2 regions of the Methylobacter sp. sgz302048 genome follow, and region 2 is predicted to be linked to the other one. Evidence: riboswitches for the same ligand, from Rfam matches in the RefSeq annotation. Region 2 holds a riboswitch; the other holds the start of a gene.
The links. Region 2 has a riboswitch for cyclic di-GMP ahead of ACTNE6_RS05360 (VPLPA-CTERM sorting domain-containing protein). Riboswitches for the same ligand answer to the same signal wherever they lie in the genome.
Positions count from the first base shown of each region.

Region 1: it holds a riboswitch for cyclic di-GMP, as region 2 does, so the genes downstream of both, ACTNE6_RS18810 (choice-of-anchor P family protein) here and ACTNE6_RS05360 (VPLPA-CTERM sorting domain-containing protein) in region 2, are expected to answer to the same signal.

Region 1 is NZ_CP197401.1:4,187,512-4,195,641, reverse strand. Features, by position in the region: gene leuA (2-isopropylmalate synthase) at 1-811, shown strand, start outside; gene ACTNE6_RS18825 (helix-turn-helix domain-containing protein) at 808-1,812, opposite strand; gene ACTNE6_RS18820 (hypothetical protein) at 1,991-2,569, shown strand; gene ACTNE6_RS18815 (AAA family ATPase) at 2,571-3,620, opposite strand; cyclic di-GMP riboswitch class I at 3,901-3,991, shown strand; gene ACTNE6_RS18810 (choice-of-anchor P family protein) at 4,033-4,878, shown strand; gene ACTNE6_RS18805 (response regulator) at 5,022-5,690, opposite strand; gene ACTNE6_RS18800 (ATP-binding protein) at 5,687-7,048, opposite strand; gene ACTNE6_RS18795 (DUF2380 domain-containing protein) at 7,263-7,781, shown strand; gene ACTNE6_RS18790 (Ig-like domain-containing protein) at 7,961-8,130, shown strand, end outside.
Region 2 is NZ_CP197401.1:1,089,979-1,098,108, forward strand. Features, by position in the region: gene hppD (4-hydroxyphenylpyruvate dioxygenase) at 1-778, opposite strand, end outside; gene ACTNE6_RS05340 (hypothetical protein) at 925-1,836, shown strand; gene ACTNE6_RS05345 (acetoacetate--CoA ligase) at 1,984-3,927, opposite strand; gene ACTNE6_RS05350 (hypothetical protein) at 4,077-4,313, opposite strand; gene ACTNE6_RS05355 (undecaprenyl-phosphate glucose phosphotransferase) at 5,018-6,433, shown strand; cyclic di-GMP riboswitch class I at 6,770-6,858, shown strand; gene ACTNE6_RS05360 (VPLPA-CTERM sorting domain-containing protein) at 6,900-7,445, shown strand; gene ACTNE6_RS05365 (polysaccharide biosynthesis/export family protein) at 7,557-8,099, shown strand; gene ACTNE6_RS05370 (hypothetical protein) at 8,130-8,130, shown strand, end outside.

The sequences.
Region 1 (8,130 bases), 1.5 Mb from region 2:
GCGCACCGGCAATGCCGATATCATGGTCATGGCCATGAATCTGTACAGCCAGGGCGTCGATCCCGAGCTGGATTTTTCCGACCTGGGCTCAATCAGCCGCCAGGTCAGCCAGTTAAACCAGATTGCCGTGCATCCGCGCCATCCCTATGCCGGCGATCTGGTGTTCACGGCTTTCTCGGGCAGCCATCAGGATGCGATCAAAAAATGCCTTGAAGCCCGCCGGCCGGGGCAGCCGTGGAACGTCGCCTATCTGCCCATCGACCCGGCCGATGTCGGGCGCGATTACCAGGCGGTCATCCGCATCAACAGCCAGTCCGGCAAAGGCGGCGCCGCTTATATCATCGAGCGGGAGCTGGGCCTGCAACTGCCGCGCTGGCTGCAGATCGAATTCAGCCAGATCGTGCAGCGCCGGACCGAAGCAGAGGCCCAGGAGATAAGCGCGCAGCAGCTGGTGGCCTTGTTCGAGCAGACTTATCTCGCCGTGCAGCCGGTTTACCAACTGGCCGGATTTCATCTCGATCACGACCAGCATGAAACGATTGCTGCGCGTCTGGTTTCGGGGGCGGGAGAGATAACGGTGACAGGAACCGGCAACGGCGCGCTGGACGCGTTTGTCAACGCGCTGGAACGGCAGTTGGGCCAGGTTATCGAAATCACCGACTATCACGAACACGCCATAACGGCCGGCAGCGATGCCAAAGCCGCCTGTTATGTCCGGCTGAAATACAACGGCGGGGCGCATACCGGCATAGCCTGCCATGCCGATATCGTCAGCGCTTCGCTGAATGCCGTTTTAAGGCCTATCCGTTAGGCTTTCGGCTGCTGCCGGTATTCTGTCGGCGAGCAGCCGAAGCGCTGCTTGAACGCGCGGCTGAAGTGCGACAAATCGTTGAAGCCCCAGCGGAATGCGATGTCGGAAAGCCGATGACCGGCGTGGACTGGGTCAATCAGGTCTTTCCGGCAGTTTTCGAGCCGTCGCTGCCAGATATAGCGCATCAGGGAAGTGTCTTCGTCCTTAAACAAATCATTGATATAGCGCGGCGACAAGCCGACGCCGCCGGCGACCCGCGCGGTATCCAGATCCGGATTGGCAAGATGGCGTTCGATGAATGCCTTGACTCTGTTCAGCGCGATGGAACGGCTTCTGGACACGTTGAAGTTTGCCGGGCGCACAGAGGCCAACGCCAATGTCAGCAGATCAAGGGAATGATCGGCTAGCGCGGAAAATTCCTGCGCATTCAATTGGCCGGTCTGGCTCGCAGCAGTGCGGATGAAATTGGCCGCCACGGAACCGATGCCTTTATTGCCGGGGATACGCAGTGCCGTGCAATGCTCAATGCCGGCTATTCTGTCCCGGAGCATCGGCCTTGGGACCGAAACGATCAGTTTCGAAAAGTGCTGCGGGCAGTGTATGCGATGGGGCTGCGTGGCGTCGTAAAGCGTCATATCCCCCGGCTGCAGAACAACGGTTTTGCCGTTTTGCTCCAGCAGGTAGCCGCCTGAGAGCAGGACGACCGCAAAGTAGGCATCCTGACTGACCAAATGCGGCTCGCGCGGCAGCCGCTCCAGGCAAATGGCGCTCGACCGTATGGCGGACAGGCGCAAATTCTGCCACGGGTATATCGTCATCTCATTGAACAGGCTGCCGTCGGCCGGCGGTGTGACTTCGACATTGGCATATTCCCGCCCTATCACTTCGCGCAGCCATTCATGCCGCTCTCGCGCCGGGAGATCAGCGGTCGATAGCTTGATTTCCGGCGTCATGCCTGAATCTTTTGAGGACTCCGAGGCTATCGAGCCATAAATATCCATAATCAAAACTCCTGAGATAGAAACCGGCTTTTGCCAATAGTAGAGACAAGCGCGTTGTGTGTAAATGGACGGCCTATTGCCGTTTCAGTCAAACAATTGTTCCGTCCAAGGCAGGCGTGTGATCGGCCGTGTATTTATACTGAAGAGACAGTATGAATTCAAATGAATAGGGCAGAACATGAGGCAATTAGGTATGGATCAGGATTCAAGACATGCGGGCAATGTGCTTTTAATCAGAGGCGCCGCTTTATGGCTGCTGGCGGCGTTGGTGCTGGCGTGGTGCATGGTGGGCATGAATTTGGGCATGTCGCCGCTCAAGCTGGTTTTTCAGGGCAAGATCACGCGCTTGCTGCAGGCGCATCTGGATTTTCTGTTAATGAGCGCGCTGCTGTTCGGCTTTTATGCGGCCAAGGTGCCGCTGCCCTGGCATGTGCGCTGGGCCATGGTGGTCGGCGCATTCACCAATTCGAGCCTGTTTCTTCTGCAGGCCGTATTTCCGGTACTGGATGCGCCAGTTCCGGCCGAAGGACTGTTGCCGGCGGCGTTTCGCCTGTTTCTGATGATGAGCATCATCATCACGAGTTACGGGTTTGGCAGGGGCGCTGTGATTATTTTATTGTCTACATTCAGTAAGAATAGCCTCGGCTTGGAAAGCTCAGGCAGGGCTTCCGGGTTCAGTGAAATGTCAAACGAAGGCAAGGAAGCGATACTGGAGAACCGGTTGTCGGCCAGGTCGGAAAACAGCAATTTCTCTTAAATTATCCAGCTTCCGGGAACTCAACCTGAGCCAAGCATTGCAGGAACAGTTCCTGGCACAAGCCGCGGTGATGCAGCTCTTCGCGTAGTTTCTCAATGCGCTGGGCAGCGGCGCTGTTTTCGCAAAGGCGATAACTGACGATGATCAACAGTTTCGCTTCAGAGCGCCGAAATGCCAACAAGGCGATTAAGTCCAGAGTCGCTTGATCAACCCATTGCGCGTTATCGATAATTAGGATAAAGGTCGAACCGGTACTCAAATTCTCAAAAAATTCGGCGGCCTCTCTCAACATGCGGCGCGTATTGTTTTGGGAGACTTTTGGAATGATGGCTGCAAGTTTGTCATCGCTCAACAGATTCGACATTTGGAAGAGCCAGGTGGGAGCAGTCTGTTCCAGACGCTCAATCAATGTTTTTCCGGAGGGTTCGCGGCAACGACGTTCCAGAGCCTCCAATAAGGGCAGGAAGGGTTCCGCAGTCCCGTGCAGTTGCACGCCCCGGGCACGGAGTACGGCCAGGTTGGGGGATATGATTCTGGAAAGGAACATATCGATCAAGGTAGTTTTGCCCGCGCCGCGCTCACCGCTCAGAAAAAACAGGCATCGCTCTTTTCTAGCCGCCTGATGAAAGGCTCTCTGAAGCAGATCCAATTCCGAAAGGCGTTCAATCCAGGCCGGTGAAGGCTCAATTTTAGGTTGGTAATGCAAAAGGGTAACATTATCATGAGGCCGATTAACGGCGACATCGGCCAGAAAACGGTAGCCCCGCCTGTTGACCGTTGATATAAAACGTGGTGTTTTGTGGTCGTCCTGCAAAATATTGCGCAAGGAATTAACGGCCAGCCGTAATGCCGAATCATCGACAATCCGGCCATCCCACACCGCATTGAACAACTCTTCCCGCGATATTAACTGACCTGCATGCTGCAGAAAATAAAGCAATAAGCGGTAAATCTTGGGCGGTAAATTGACGGGTGTTTCACCTTCCCACAATAGATAAGTTGCTATTTCCAGGCGAAACGTTCCAAATTCATAAATAGAATCTTGATCCATTGACACAAGCATAAAAAGCCTGAATAGAATAATCCCAGACTCTAACACAAAAATAACAAATTGCTAACAACTTGCAGATGCGGCCTGAGTATACTGGCGTTAATTAAAAAAATTAAGTTGTTTTTAAGTTGTTTTTAAGGTGCTGTACGATCAAGGTACTGAAACCAGGTGGAATTGCTGGAATTGGAGAAGTAAAAAATGGAGACGATGTTGAAAAAGCTTTTCTCAATCGAGTTCTTCCATTGGCTTTACTTTGTGGCTGGATGCCGGAGACGTTAAAAAATATAAAAGCCAAACTCGCCGCGAGGCGGGGACGGAAAGCTACGGGTCTTTATTAAAGGTTAATGATAGAAGACGGCTGGGTTGCAAATTATTTTTCAACATAATTTGTAATATTTTGGAATTTATAATAATGAAAAAACAAGCTTATTTTTTGGGAGCCGCCGCATTAACGCTGGCATCTGTTACTTTTACCCCAAGCGCGGGCGCCGCGATCGTTAATGCTAACAGTGAAGGATATGGGCTCTTTGTAAATTTGGATGTTCTAAACTCAAACTTGCTGTCAGTAACAACACTTGCAGGTATATCGGGAACAGCTCCGGCGCCATATAGTCTGAATAATGCGCTTTTAGATCTTAATGCTGGCGCCACTATATTAGGAGTTCAAGCTCATGCCTCAGCCGATACAATTAATGGATCGGCGAATTCCAATGTTGATGGATCGGCCGGCAGTAAAACCACTGGCGCGTCCGGCGGCGTCGAAGATTTAAACATCAATGCTGATCTTTTATCGATTTTAGGCCTTTCAAGCCTGCTTGAGCTGGATAATGTTACTTTAAGCTCCAGCGCCGAGGTAACGGGGGATTATGGCAACCTGACTGCCTCAGGAGGTGCTAATATCACATCGCTAAACTTGAGCATATTGGGCCAGGATATCCAAGTTGACGCCAATGCCGGCGCAAATTCCATAATTGATTTAAATGCACTTGGACTCATTGGTGCCACTTTAATTCTCAACGAACAGATAGCGGATTGCTCCAATTCTTTTTGTTCAATGACGGTCAATGCGCTGCGCTTATCCTTAAATGGTCTAGCCGGCTTATTTGACACCGACATCATCATCGGACACGCCTATGCGGAAATGTCGGCTGAGAATATATCAGCCGTTCCCGTGCCAGCGGCAGTCTGGTTATTCGGTTCGGCAATGGTTGGGCTAGCCGGTTTCTCGCGCCGTAAAACAAGCGCTTCAGAGGCTTGATCCGGTCAATTAGAAATATCTCTAAAGGGGGCGCAATGCTCCCTTTTTTATTGCGCATCAACCTGATGAAACACGCTATAGCTTCTGATTACACAGTCTTTAAGCCCATTGGACCGTGATCATTTTGGGGCGGATTAAAGCGCCTACAGCGGTCCCGACAGTTCCAGCAGGCTGACCACGTTCATCCTGATGGCCAGACGGGTCAGTTCGATATCGCTGGCGACGCCCAGTTTCTTCTTGATCAGGTAATGGCAGTTCAGCACGGTTTTTGGGCTGATATGCAGCAGGCGGGCGATGTCTTCGGTCGGGCGCGCTTCGGCCAGCAGGCGCAGAATCTCGAATTCGCGCACGGTCAGGTCTTCCAGCGCGATGCGGTCGGCGCCCAGCTTTTCCAGGGCAAGCGCCTGGGCAATATCGGCGCTCAGCGTGTGGCGGCCGGCATGGACGTCGTAGACGGACCGGATCAGGACATCGGGGGCACTGCTCTTGGTGACGTAGCCTAATGCCCCAGCCCGCGCGGCCTGAACCGCAAATCCCGGATGCTGGTGCATGCTGAAAACCAGGATTCTGGCATCGGAGCGGCGCTGCCGGATGCGTGCGATAACCTCAAGCCCGCCCTGGCCGGGCAGCGAAAGATCCATGATGACCAGATCGGGATTGCATTCCTTAAAGCGGGCATAGGCCTCCAGGCCGTCAGCCGCCTCCGCGACGACCTCCAGTCCGGGTTGCTTTTCCAGCAGAGAGCGGTAGCCTTCGCGGACGATGGCATGATCGTCGACCAGCAAGATCCTGATGTACGTTGAGGTTGTCATGCCGGGGCTCCTGTCGCAGGCTGCAACGGCAGCCATGCCCGGACCATGAGTCCGCCGGTCTGAATCGGAGCCAGCGTCAGCTGGCCGCCCAGCGCCGTCACGCGCTCGCGCATGCCGAGCAGGCCGATGCCGGAACTGTCTTCAAACGGCAGTTTGTCGGCGATGCCGTCGTCTTCTACCTGCAGTTCTACAAGTCCATCAGACAGTTTGATCATGACTTTCGCGTTGGCGGCGCCCGAATGCTTGGCGATATTGGTCAGGCATTCCTGCACGATGCGGAAGATGTTGACAGGCACGGGCTCGGGCAGTTGGCCAAGATCGCCGTTGATGGTCAGCTGATAGTGAATTTTGCCGCCGTTTCGGGCATTCCAGCCGGTTATCAGGCTGTTCAACGCGACCGACAATCCCAGTTCATCAATATCCATGGGCCGCAATCGCAGCAGCATGCCGCGCAATAAATCCATCATGTGACCGGTAATGCGGGCGATGTTTTTGCCTTCGGGAACCAGCGCAGGGCAGTCCTGTTCCGCCGTCTGCATCATGGAGGCAGTGACGGCGTTGATGGCGGCCAGACATTGGCCGAACTCATCGTGCAGCTCGCGCGCCAGATAGCGGCGCTCTTCCTCCTGAACGGTCAGCAACTTCAGGGCCAGCATCCGGCGCTCGGCGAGCAGCTGCTGCTGGCTGGCCGCCAGTTGATTGATAGCTTGGCCGGTGCGCTGCCATTCGGCCAGCTCGAAAGCGGGCAGGCGGTCAGACAAATTTCCATTGCTCATGCTTTCCAGGCCGGCAACAATCACTTGCGCAGGCCGCAAGGCGCGGTTCACCGTGACATAAACCAGCAGGCAAAGGGCCAGCACGGTTGTTGCGGACAGTCCCATCAGGCCGCGAAGCTGTTGCCAAGTGCTGGCGATCTCGATTTCGGCGCTGGGCGCGACGACGACGGCGCCATAAACATGGTTACGAAAGGCAACCGGGCGCATAGTCTCAAAACCAGGCTTGAACGCCCACCGGTAAATGCTTTCGAACCAGTCCGGCCCGCTCTGGGCAGAGGTATTGCCGCCGCTGCAAACACTGCGGACCTGATCCCCGTCTGCCGGTATGAACCACACGCAAGCGCCGGAGATGGCGCCCATCTGTTGCCATAGCCCCAGATCAGGGAAGCGCGCCGTGTGATCGAAGCCCGCATTGATGCGCAGCAGCTGCAATTCCAGTTGTCTGCCTATTGAGTCAGCCTTTGAACGGGCCTCATGCCGGAATTCCTGATCGGCCTGATACAGCACCCAGCCTGTCGTTGCGATCAGGCAGGCAAAGCCGATCAGGATGATGCGCGATAGCAAATGAAGTTTCAGATTCATAGTAATGTCGGATGAGCTTTCTTGCTGACGATCAGGCGGTTTGAGGCACGGTGCGTCTTTGCTCGCATTTTATGCGTTTGTGGCCGGTATGGAAAGCTGTCTTGATAAGGTCGGGCAAATTGCCCGTTTTTAGCAGGCAACGATCAGGTTACTGGCATATGCATGCCTATTAATCTGGCAACTGCCGCCAAGGCAGATTTTTAAGAGGAGAAAGATGATGAAATTAATAAGTGCGCGTTTAATCCCAGCTTGGGTAGTGCTGAGCATGGGGCTGGTTTTCAACGGGGCCGCTCATGCAAGCGTCCGCATAGCGGTTTTGAATTTCGAACTGAACGATATCACTTCAATGCCCAATACGCCGGACGAGCTTGTTCGCACGGCTACATTCAGACCGTTGCTTGAACAGGCGATCAGCCGGGCCGGTGACTATGAAATCATTCACATCAATATCAGTGAACAGGCGGCTGCCAATGCCGGGTTCGGCTATCTTTTCAAATTCCATGACGATGCGGCCGCGCTGGCCAGGCAGTGGAATGCCGACTGGGTCGTTGTCGGGCAGCATAGCAAGCCCAGCTTCCTGTTTTCTTATTTGATGGCGTATCTGGTCAATGTGAAAAAACCCGATCTCTCAGCAAGATACGCTATCGAACTGAAAGGCACGCATGAGAAGGTGACGAGGCGCGGAATCGATGCGCTAGCGAAAAAGATTCATGCTTTGATCAATCGGATGTGAATGCCAATGGGCTGCGCACAAGATTAAGCTGACTCTGGCCGCACTCCTGATCTACGGTAACAAATAGCGGGAATCTGTCCGCTGAGCATTTTTGTGGCTCAGCTTGACTATAGGCCAAACTGAACTATTCTCAGATTAACCCGATTAACTTGTCCGTAAGATCACAGGAGTGTATCTCAATGTTAAAAAAGATTTCCCCTTTATTATTGCTCTGCTCATTTGAGCTGTGTGCCGATCCTGGGCCCTTAAAGGCGCCCGGAGGCTCCACTGGTTCCGTAGATCCCGTAGCACCTGTAGAAGCGCAGCTTGTGGCAATTGATGATAGTGTCACCGTAATGCCAAATAATGT
Region 2 (8,130 bases):
AGTCAATGCCGTTGGCGCGCAGTTGTTCCACGGTGGCGTAGATGTCATCGGTATGCAGGGCGATATGCTGAATACCTTCGCCATGATAGGCATCCAGGTATTCCTGAATCTGGGATTTGGGATCGGTCGGCTCATTGACCGGAATGCGTATCTTGCCGCAAGGGCTGGTCATGGCCCTGGACTTTAAGCCGGTGGCTTTGCCGTGAATGTCGAAATAGCGGATTTCGCGGAAATTGAATAGCCGCTGGTAAAACTCGGCCCATTTGTCCATACCGCCATGGTAGACGTTATGGGTCAGGTGATCGATATCGGTAAGCCCGAGGCCGGCAGGTCTTAACTCGACATTTTCGAACGGCACGAAATCGACATCGTAAATGGAATGATCGCCGTAACGGTCGACAAAATAGATCAGGCTGCGGCCAATGCCCCGGATGGCTGGAATGTTCAGTTCCATAGGCCCGATATCGCTGCGCTGGGGTTCCGCTCCGAGGCTAATCACGTGGGCCAGGCATTCGGCGGCATCTTTGACGCGAATCGCGAACGCGCAAATGGACGGGCCGTGCACTTTGGCAAAAGCCTGGGCAAAACTGCTGGGTTCGTGATTGATAATAAAATTGATATTGCCCTGCCGGTACAGTACGACATCCTTGGACCGATGCCGAGCGATGGCGGTAAAACCCATCTGCATAAACAGACTTTCCAGCTCTCGGGTGTCCGGGGCTGTATATTCCACAAACTCAAAACCATCGGTGCCGACGGGATTGGATGCACTATTCATGGCACTATCTCCCTCGCAATCTATACACCATAAGATTAACTTAAGTGCCATTAGTTTCCAGGCCGTTGGACGCCGTTATGGCATGCAACTTATCTCATAGAGATTTAGTCTTAAGTGACAACCACTTTAATATTCAGAGGTGCATCATGCGAGACGTTGCTTGTGAATCGTTGAAAAGCCTTGCACAACAACACCATATCGAAGGATTGAGTCTGTCGTCCCTGGCGGCTCTCAATGAACACCAAATCGGGTATTCAATCGATAAAGCTAGGCAGTTCCTGAAATTTCAGCAGCGCATCAATAAGGAACTGCTCCAGCACCGGGTGATCATGCATAACCCTTACACGTTATGGTTTGAGCAAGGCGATCAAAACCTGAACCAGATTAAAGCGTTTATCATTCAGTTTTCAGTATTTTCCAACCAGTTTCTGATCGCTCAACTCAACAAGATGATTCATGCCGATACGCTGGAAACCATGCGGGCATCGAAAGAAATCCTGGCGAATGAACTGGGCGTCAGCTTCAAATCCACTGTGCAAAAAACCGATGTTCATGATCTGGGGTCTACCGAAGGCAGCATAGAGGGTAGTACATTTCATTTTTCCGCAGGCCATTTTGAATGGTTATATGCCATTGCCAAGAAGCTGGATCTGAATTTTGCCGATATAGGGCAGCCGAAACACGGCACCGACGCCACGCTGTTTTTCTGTAATGAATTGATCCGGCTATACGGCGGCGATAACTACCAGATTTCTCAGGCAGCCAGTTACGCGGTAGAAAACTGGGCCGCCGCCGGATTCTGGGGGCAATTGATCACTGGTTTTAAACGTTTCAGCGAGCGGACTGGCGTTAAGCTGCCATTAGGCTTTTTTATCTGGCACGATAAACTGGAAGCACAGCATGCCACGCACACGCAGGAAGAACTGGAAGAACTCTATTTCACCCAGGAATTGGATGAAGACCAGTTCATTCATTACGGTTGTGAAATGCTTGACGGCGTTGCGGCGTTTTGGGACGGGTTAGATAAACAACGGCGTGAACTGGCGGCTGTCCAATAACGGTTAAGGCGGTTAGTGGCGCAGCGCTTTAGCTTATCAAATTCGGTTGATCAGACTTGCAAGCCTGTGGGGGCGACTTCGCCTAAGGCGCCCCCACAGGTCCTAAACCTCTCGTTTCGGCGGTTTGAACAGGCAAACTGCGCAACATCAGTTAATCATTGAAATAACTTGTCTAAATTGATCAAGCGCCTCGGGATTGGCCAGTGCCTGTTGATTCTTGACAGGACGGCCATGAATGATATCGCGCACCGCAAGTTCAACAATTTTGCCGTTTTTGGTGCGCGGAATATCGGTCACTTGCAGGATCAAGGCAGGCACATGGCGAGGCGAGGCGTTCTCTCTGATGTGCTGCTTGATGGCTGCTGTTAACTGATCGGTTAGCTGTATCCCAGGACGTAAAACTACAAACAAAATAAGCCGGCAATCTCCATGATAATCTTGCCCGACGACTACACTCTCCAGCACTTCATCGATTTGTTCTACCTGCCGGTATATTTCCGCCGTGCCTATCCTGACGCCTCCCGGATTCAAAACGGCATCGGATCGGCCGTATATGATCATGCCGCCCTGATCGGTTAAGGCAACGTAATCGCCATGGCTCCAGACGCCGGGGAATTTTTCAAAATAGGCCGCATGATACTGACGTTGTTCCGGATCATTCCAGAAACCCACCGGCATGGACGGGAAGGGCGCCGTGCAAACCAGTTCGCCTTTCTGCCCTTGCAGCGACCGCCCCTCATCATTGAAGACATCGACCTTCATGGCCAGGCCCCGGCACTGAATTTCACCGCGCCGCACAGGCAGAATCGGGCATCCCAGCACAAAACAGGAAATGATGTCGGTACCGCCTGAAATCGAAGACAGGCAGACATCGGATTTGATCGACTGATAGACAAAATCAAAGCTATCCGGCGCCAGCGGCGAGCCGGTCGATAAGATCGTTCTGAGTGAGGCCAGGTTATGTGTTTTCCGGGGCCTTACAGATGCTTTTTTAAGCGCGTCGATATACTTTGCGGAAACTCCGAAAACATTAATTCGGTACGCATCGATTAAATCAAACAGGGCATCGGCGGCAGGGTAAAGCGGCGAGCCGTCATAGAGCACCAGCGTGGCGCCGGATGCCAGTCCTGAAACCAGCCAGTTCCACATCATCCAGCCGCAGGTCGTGAAATAAAACAGACGGTCGCCAGCATGAATATCGGTATGCAGCCTGTGTTCCTTGATGTGCTGGATCAGCGTGCCGCCAACGCTGTGGACAATGCATTTCGGAGGGCCTGTTGTGCCCGAGGAATAAAGAATGAAAAGCGGCGCATCAAATGGCAGTTGGGCAAAGGCAATGGGGCGGTCATCCGGAAAACCGGCCAGGTAATCCTGCCAAAGCACCACCCGATCTTCATCCGTTCCCTCGAAACTGTTTAGCACGGGAATCAATACCAGTTTTTCAATGGATGGCATGGCCTGGAGCAGCGGCGCTATCTGGCCGGAGCGGTCAAAGACCTTGCCGTTAAAAAAATAACCGTCACCGATAAACAATATTTTGGGAGTGATCTGGCTGAAGCGATCCACGATGCCGGCCACGCCAAAATCCGGTGAGCAACTGCTCCAGATTGCTCCCAGACTCGCTGTGGCCAGCATCGCGATAATGCTCTCAGGCCGGTTCGGCAGAATGCCGGCAACCCGGTCACCCGGTCTAACACCATCGCAATACAGTGCCTGCGCGAGCCGTGATACGCGACGGTAAAGCTCGCCATAAGACAAGCGTTGGCTTTCCCCGTTTTCGCCATGGAAAATAATGGCATACTGGTTTTCATAGCCTTTAAGCAGCAGATTTTCCGCGTAATTAAGCCGCGCCTCGGGGAACCACTTGGCGCCGGGCATTTTGCCGGCATCCGCTACAATTTGCATCCCTTTATGGCTAGCGATAATGTCGGCAAATTGCCACAACAGATCCCAAAACGCCGCCGGTTCAGCAATGGACCAGCGGTATAGGCTTTCATAGTCTGTGACGTTAGCCCCGCTGCTTTCTCGTACTCTGGCTATAAAAGCGGTGATAATGGCTTTTTCCCGTCTTTTTAATGAAGGCTGCCACATGACCGGATTCAAGTCGTCACCTTTCTATGCTAGCACTCTGTCAATCCCAACTTGAGGGGGGGAAGTAAATCCGTTCGTCCTGAGCTTGTCGAAGGATGAGCGGATTTACGCCAAACCTATTTACCAGACATATCAATACTGACTGAGTACTAGTGCTCACGAGCTACAAAACCGTACTTGCGCATTTCCTGCTGGACAAACTGGTTAAATTGTTTTTTTTCTATATTATTCGCCAACTTATCCATGCTCCATAACGAGGCGGCTTCTACGCCGTATTCGGCTAAGAGTCTGACATATTCGTGAGCGATGCTCCGAAGTTTGTAGTTCTGAAAATCGACAACCACAACGGCGGCGGATTTTGCAGGTACAGCGTTGCCTTTGTTCATTTGTCACCTCCAATACCTTACTAACGTTTCTAATCATCCATGACTAATAGTCCCCGGAAGCGATAGGGCCAGGCGCTTTTTCATATCGCAAAGAAAAAATGCAAAGCATCCGCTATCGCGTAGTGCCATTTGTATCCATAAGCGCATAAATGGAATGATGTCTGTAGCCTCTGGCCGGGAAAACAAAAGGCGACTGGAGGCATTGCCGGCAATAGTAGTCGCATGATTCTATTTGTTTGCCTGATCCGGACGACAGAGTGCTCCATGCTGCCATATATCCAAAGCAAACATTCAGAAAAATGCGACTTCCTGCAGTAATAACATCTTTCGCCTTCTTATAGAGCACTCGGCTCATCGATAATTCCCAAAGGTATGATGGGCGAGCATTGAATCAGCATTTGTACATATAATGGCCCATCATTTTATGAACTAATTGATACACCTAAAAATGAGAGCTATTAATTAACCAAGTAGCAGAATATTTTTTGATACTCATCAACTTTCTATTAAAAAACATAATTTTAAATTCAAAAAAGTCGATTGGCTCGATACGGCATAAAAATGAAATTAAACCTGTAGGTTAACTTATTAAATAGGTACAGATTTCCAAGAGTTATCTTGTAGCGATATTTGAAATGCCTTAGAATCATTAGGATATCTGGTGTCCGTTTTTTTATTACCTCTTAAAATTCAATAGCTTTAAAGTGAACAGCACTCATAAATTCGGAATTATCCGCCCTCATAGCAATAAGTTAATAGCATTGGCGCGATTGCTGGACGTTATTGTTATTGGATTGACTTTATGGGCCATTCTTGATCTCAACGCTACTGAGTGGGACCGCAAGCAAACTTGGTGGCTTCTGATTTCGATCGTAGTTTTCGGTATCTTTGCAGAATTCAACGAGTTGTATCGGCAAAGCCGAGGGCTATCTATCCACATTGAAATAAAGCGTATTCTTTTTTCATGGTTCTGGGTATTGGTTGTAATAATGGGGATTGATCAGGCTTACCCCTTGGTGGATCCTGTTTACAGATATTATTTTTGGATGTGGATTGGGGCAGTGCCTGTGGAGATAGTCTCCTGGCACATTATCGTCAGCAGTATTGCCGGCATAATCAGAAAAAAGGGAAGAAATACCCGCCGAGCAGCGATTGTCGGAGCAAACCGGTTAGGTGTTGAGTTAAAAAATATATTTGCCGAAGAAGAATCGATGGGGCTGCATTTTGTCGGCTTTTATGATGATGAGCAGGAAACAGAAATTGATGGAGGCGCCTTAGCCGAAAATAAATTGAAAGGTAGTTTTCAACAATTAATTAAAGATGCCAAAGGCGGAGCTATTGATATTGTTTATATTACACTTCCCTTGCGGACAGAGCTAAAAATTAAAGAATTGATAGAGCAATTATCGGATTCGACTGTTTCAGTTTATTATGTCCCTGATTTATTTGTGTTCGATCTGTTAAGATCCAGTTTGCATCATATAAAAGGTATACCTGTCATAAGTATTCGTGATACCCCTTTTTACGGGGTTGATGGCGTTATAAAAAGAGCCTTTGATATAGTGGTCAGTCTGATTATTCTAATATTAATTGCAATTCCGTTACTAATTATTAGCGCTAGTGTCAGAATAAGCTCGCCTGGAGCGGTGATATTCAAACAGCGTCGATACGGCATTGGAGGCGAGGAAATAGTCGTTTGGAAATTCAGAACGATGACTGTCAGCGAAGACGACAACAATATTAAACAAGCTCGAAAGAATGATCCCAGAGTAACAAGACTGGGCGCTTTCTTAAGACGTACATCACTGGATGAATTGCCCCAATTTATTAATGTTTTACAGGGGAAAATGTCAATCGTTGGTCCCAGGCCCCATGCGGTAGCGCATAATGAATGGTATCGCGGACAAATAAAAGGCTACATGCTCAGGCATATAGTAAAACCGGGGATAACCGGATACGCGCAGATAAACGGTTATCGGGGAGAAACGGATACCTTAGACAAAATGGAAAAAAGAATACAATATGATCTGGCCTATATAAGAAACTGGTCTTTGTGGCTGGATATTAAAATTGTAATACTGACTGTCTTTAAAGGTTTTTTGGGAGCGAAAGCTTATTAGCTCTATGGTATAGAATGTTATTTGAAAGATGTAAAAAATTACATAGAAGAAATGTGAAAAATTATATAGACAAATAAGAAGTTTTTTATAGAATAGGGCTCATAAACATAACTTAATTGTCTTATTTGCCGTACCGGACGATATAATGTTTTATCGTTATGTAACGTCAAAAACCTTTTTTAAAATACATAGTAATTTTTTGTTCAAGGTTATATAGATAACTGTTTTTATTATGTTTATCTTCTGGCGCGTTGCAATTGACCGCTGGATGCTATCAACGAATTGGAACGGTAGTTGTTAATTTCGTGACCAACCGCCCGGTTGGCACGGTTCATGGATGATAAAGGCTAAACCTGTTGTGAAGCAGGGGCGGAAAACCACGAGTCTTGGTTAGGTGGGTTTGCCAAGATAGTCGGGCTGCAAATTATGATACTTAATTTATAATTTGTTGTTTCAGAGGTTATTTATGAAAAAAATATCTTTAGCAGGTCTGTTGTTCCTGTTTTCAATTTCAAATGCAAATGCAGCATTATTGAATATTGGATTCGAAACGGGAGATTTTTCTGATTGGACTTTAGTAGGAACGGGATCTGTCAAAAATGATTCTGATCATCCTGAAGGTCAGTATTACGGCTCAATTACAGGCAATAGCTCCTTAATACAATCCACAGATTTCTTTGGTGGAGAAACTATTGAATTTATGTGGAAATTTGTAGCAAATGATTATTTGCCATACAATGATTTCGCATTTTTCGTAGGCGATCAATATTTTAAATTATCTGATGTCGCCACAGTTGGTGATTATGGCAACAGCGGATGGAATAAATTTTCATACACAGTTGCAGAGACTTATTTCGGTCCTGTAATATTCGGCATAGCTAATGTTGGCGACTCTGGATTGTCTTCCGAATTAAAACTTGATGCCGTTTCTGCGGTGCCTGTGCCAGCTGCTATTTGGTTGTTCGGTTCTGCAATCATGGGTTTAGTCGGGTTTTCACGTCGCAAAAGCTAGTTCAGCACAATCTGTTGCATAAGGAAATTAATTTTTCCATTATACTGAAAGGGGCTCAGTGCCCCTTTTTTTAATTTCACAGAATAGTAGTAAAAAATTATGTTATTTTTTATGAGAATTTTTTTGTTGTTGGCAGTTTCCATTTTTTTTCAGACTGCGCATGCGGACTCTAACCAATATACGGTTAATTCCGGTGACATCCTTGATATCTCGGTCTGGAATGAAGAAGCCTTGCAAAAGGAAGTGCGGGTTTTACCCGATGGCAGCATAAGTTTTCCGCTAGCGGGAAGTATTTCAGTCGCCGGCAAATCGATAAGCCAGATACAGGCTATTTTGAAAGAAAGGCTCGCAGAGTTTATTGCCGATCCAGTAGTCAATATCTCGGTCAAGTCAGCTGAAGGTAATTCCATCTATGTCATCGGCCAAGTGAAAAAACCGGGCCAGTTCGTTATGTATCAGCCGATGGATGTCATGCAGATGTTGAGTCTTGCCGGCGGCCTGACAGCGTTTGCGAAGGCTAACGATATTGTCATTCTACGCCGTAATGGCGACAAATCCGAATCGATCGCATTTAAATACGGCGAAGTAGAAGACGGCGACAAATTGGAAAACAACCACTTGTTGCGGAGTGGCGATGTAATTGTAGTGCCGTGACCGCGCTCTGTTTAAGAGTATATTGAGCACA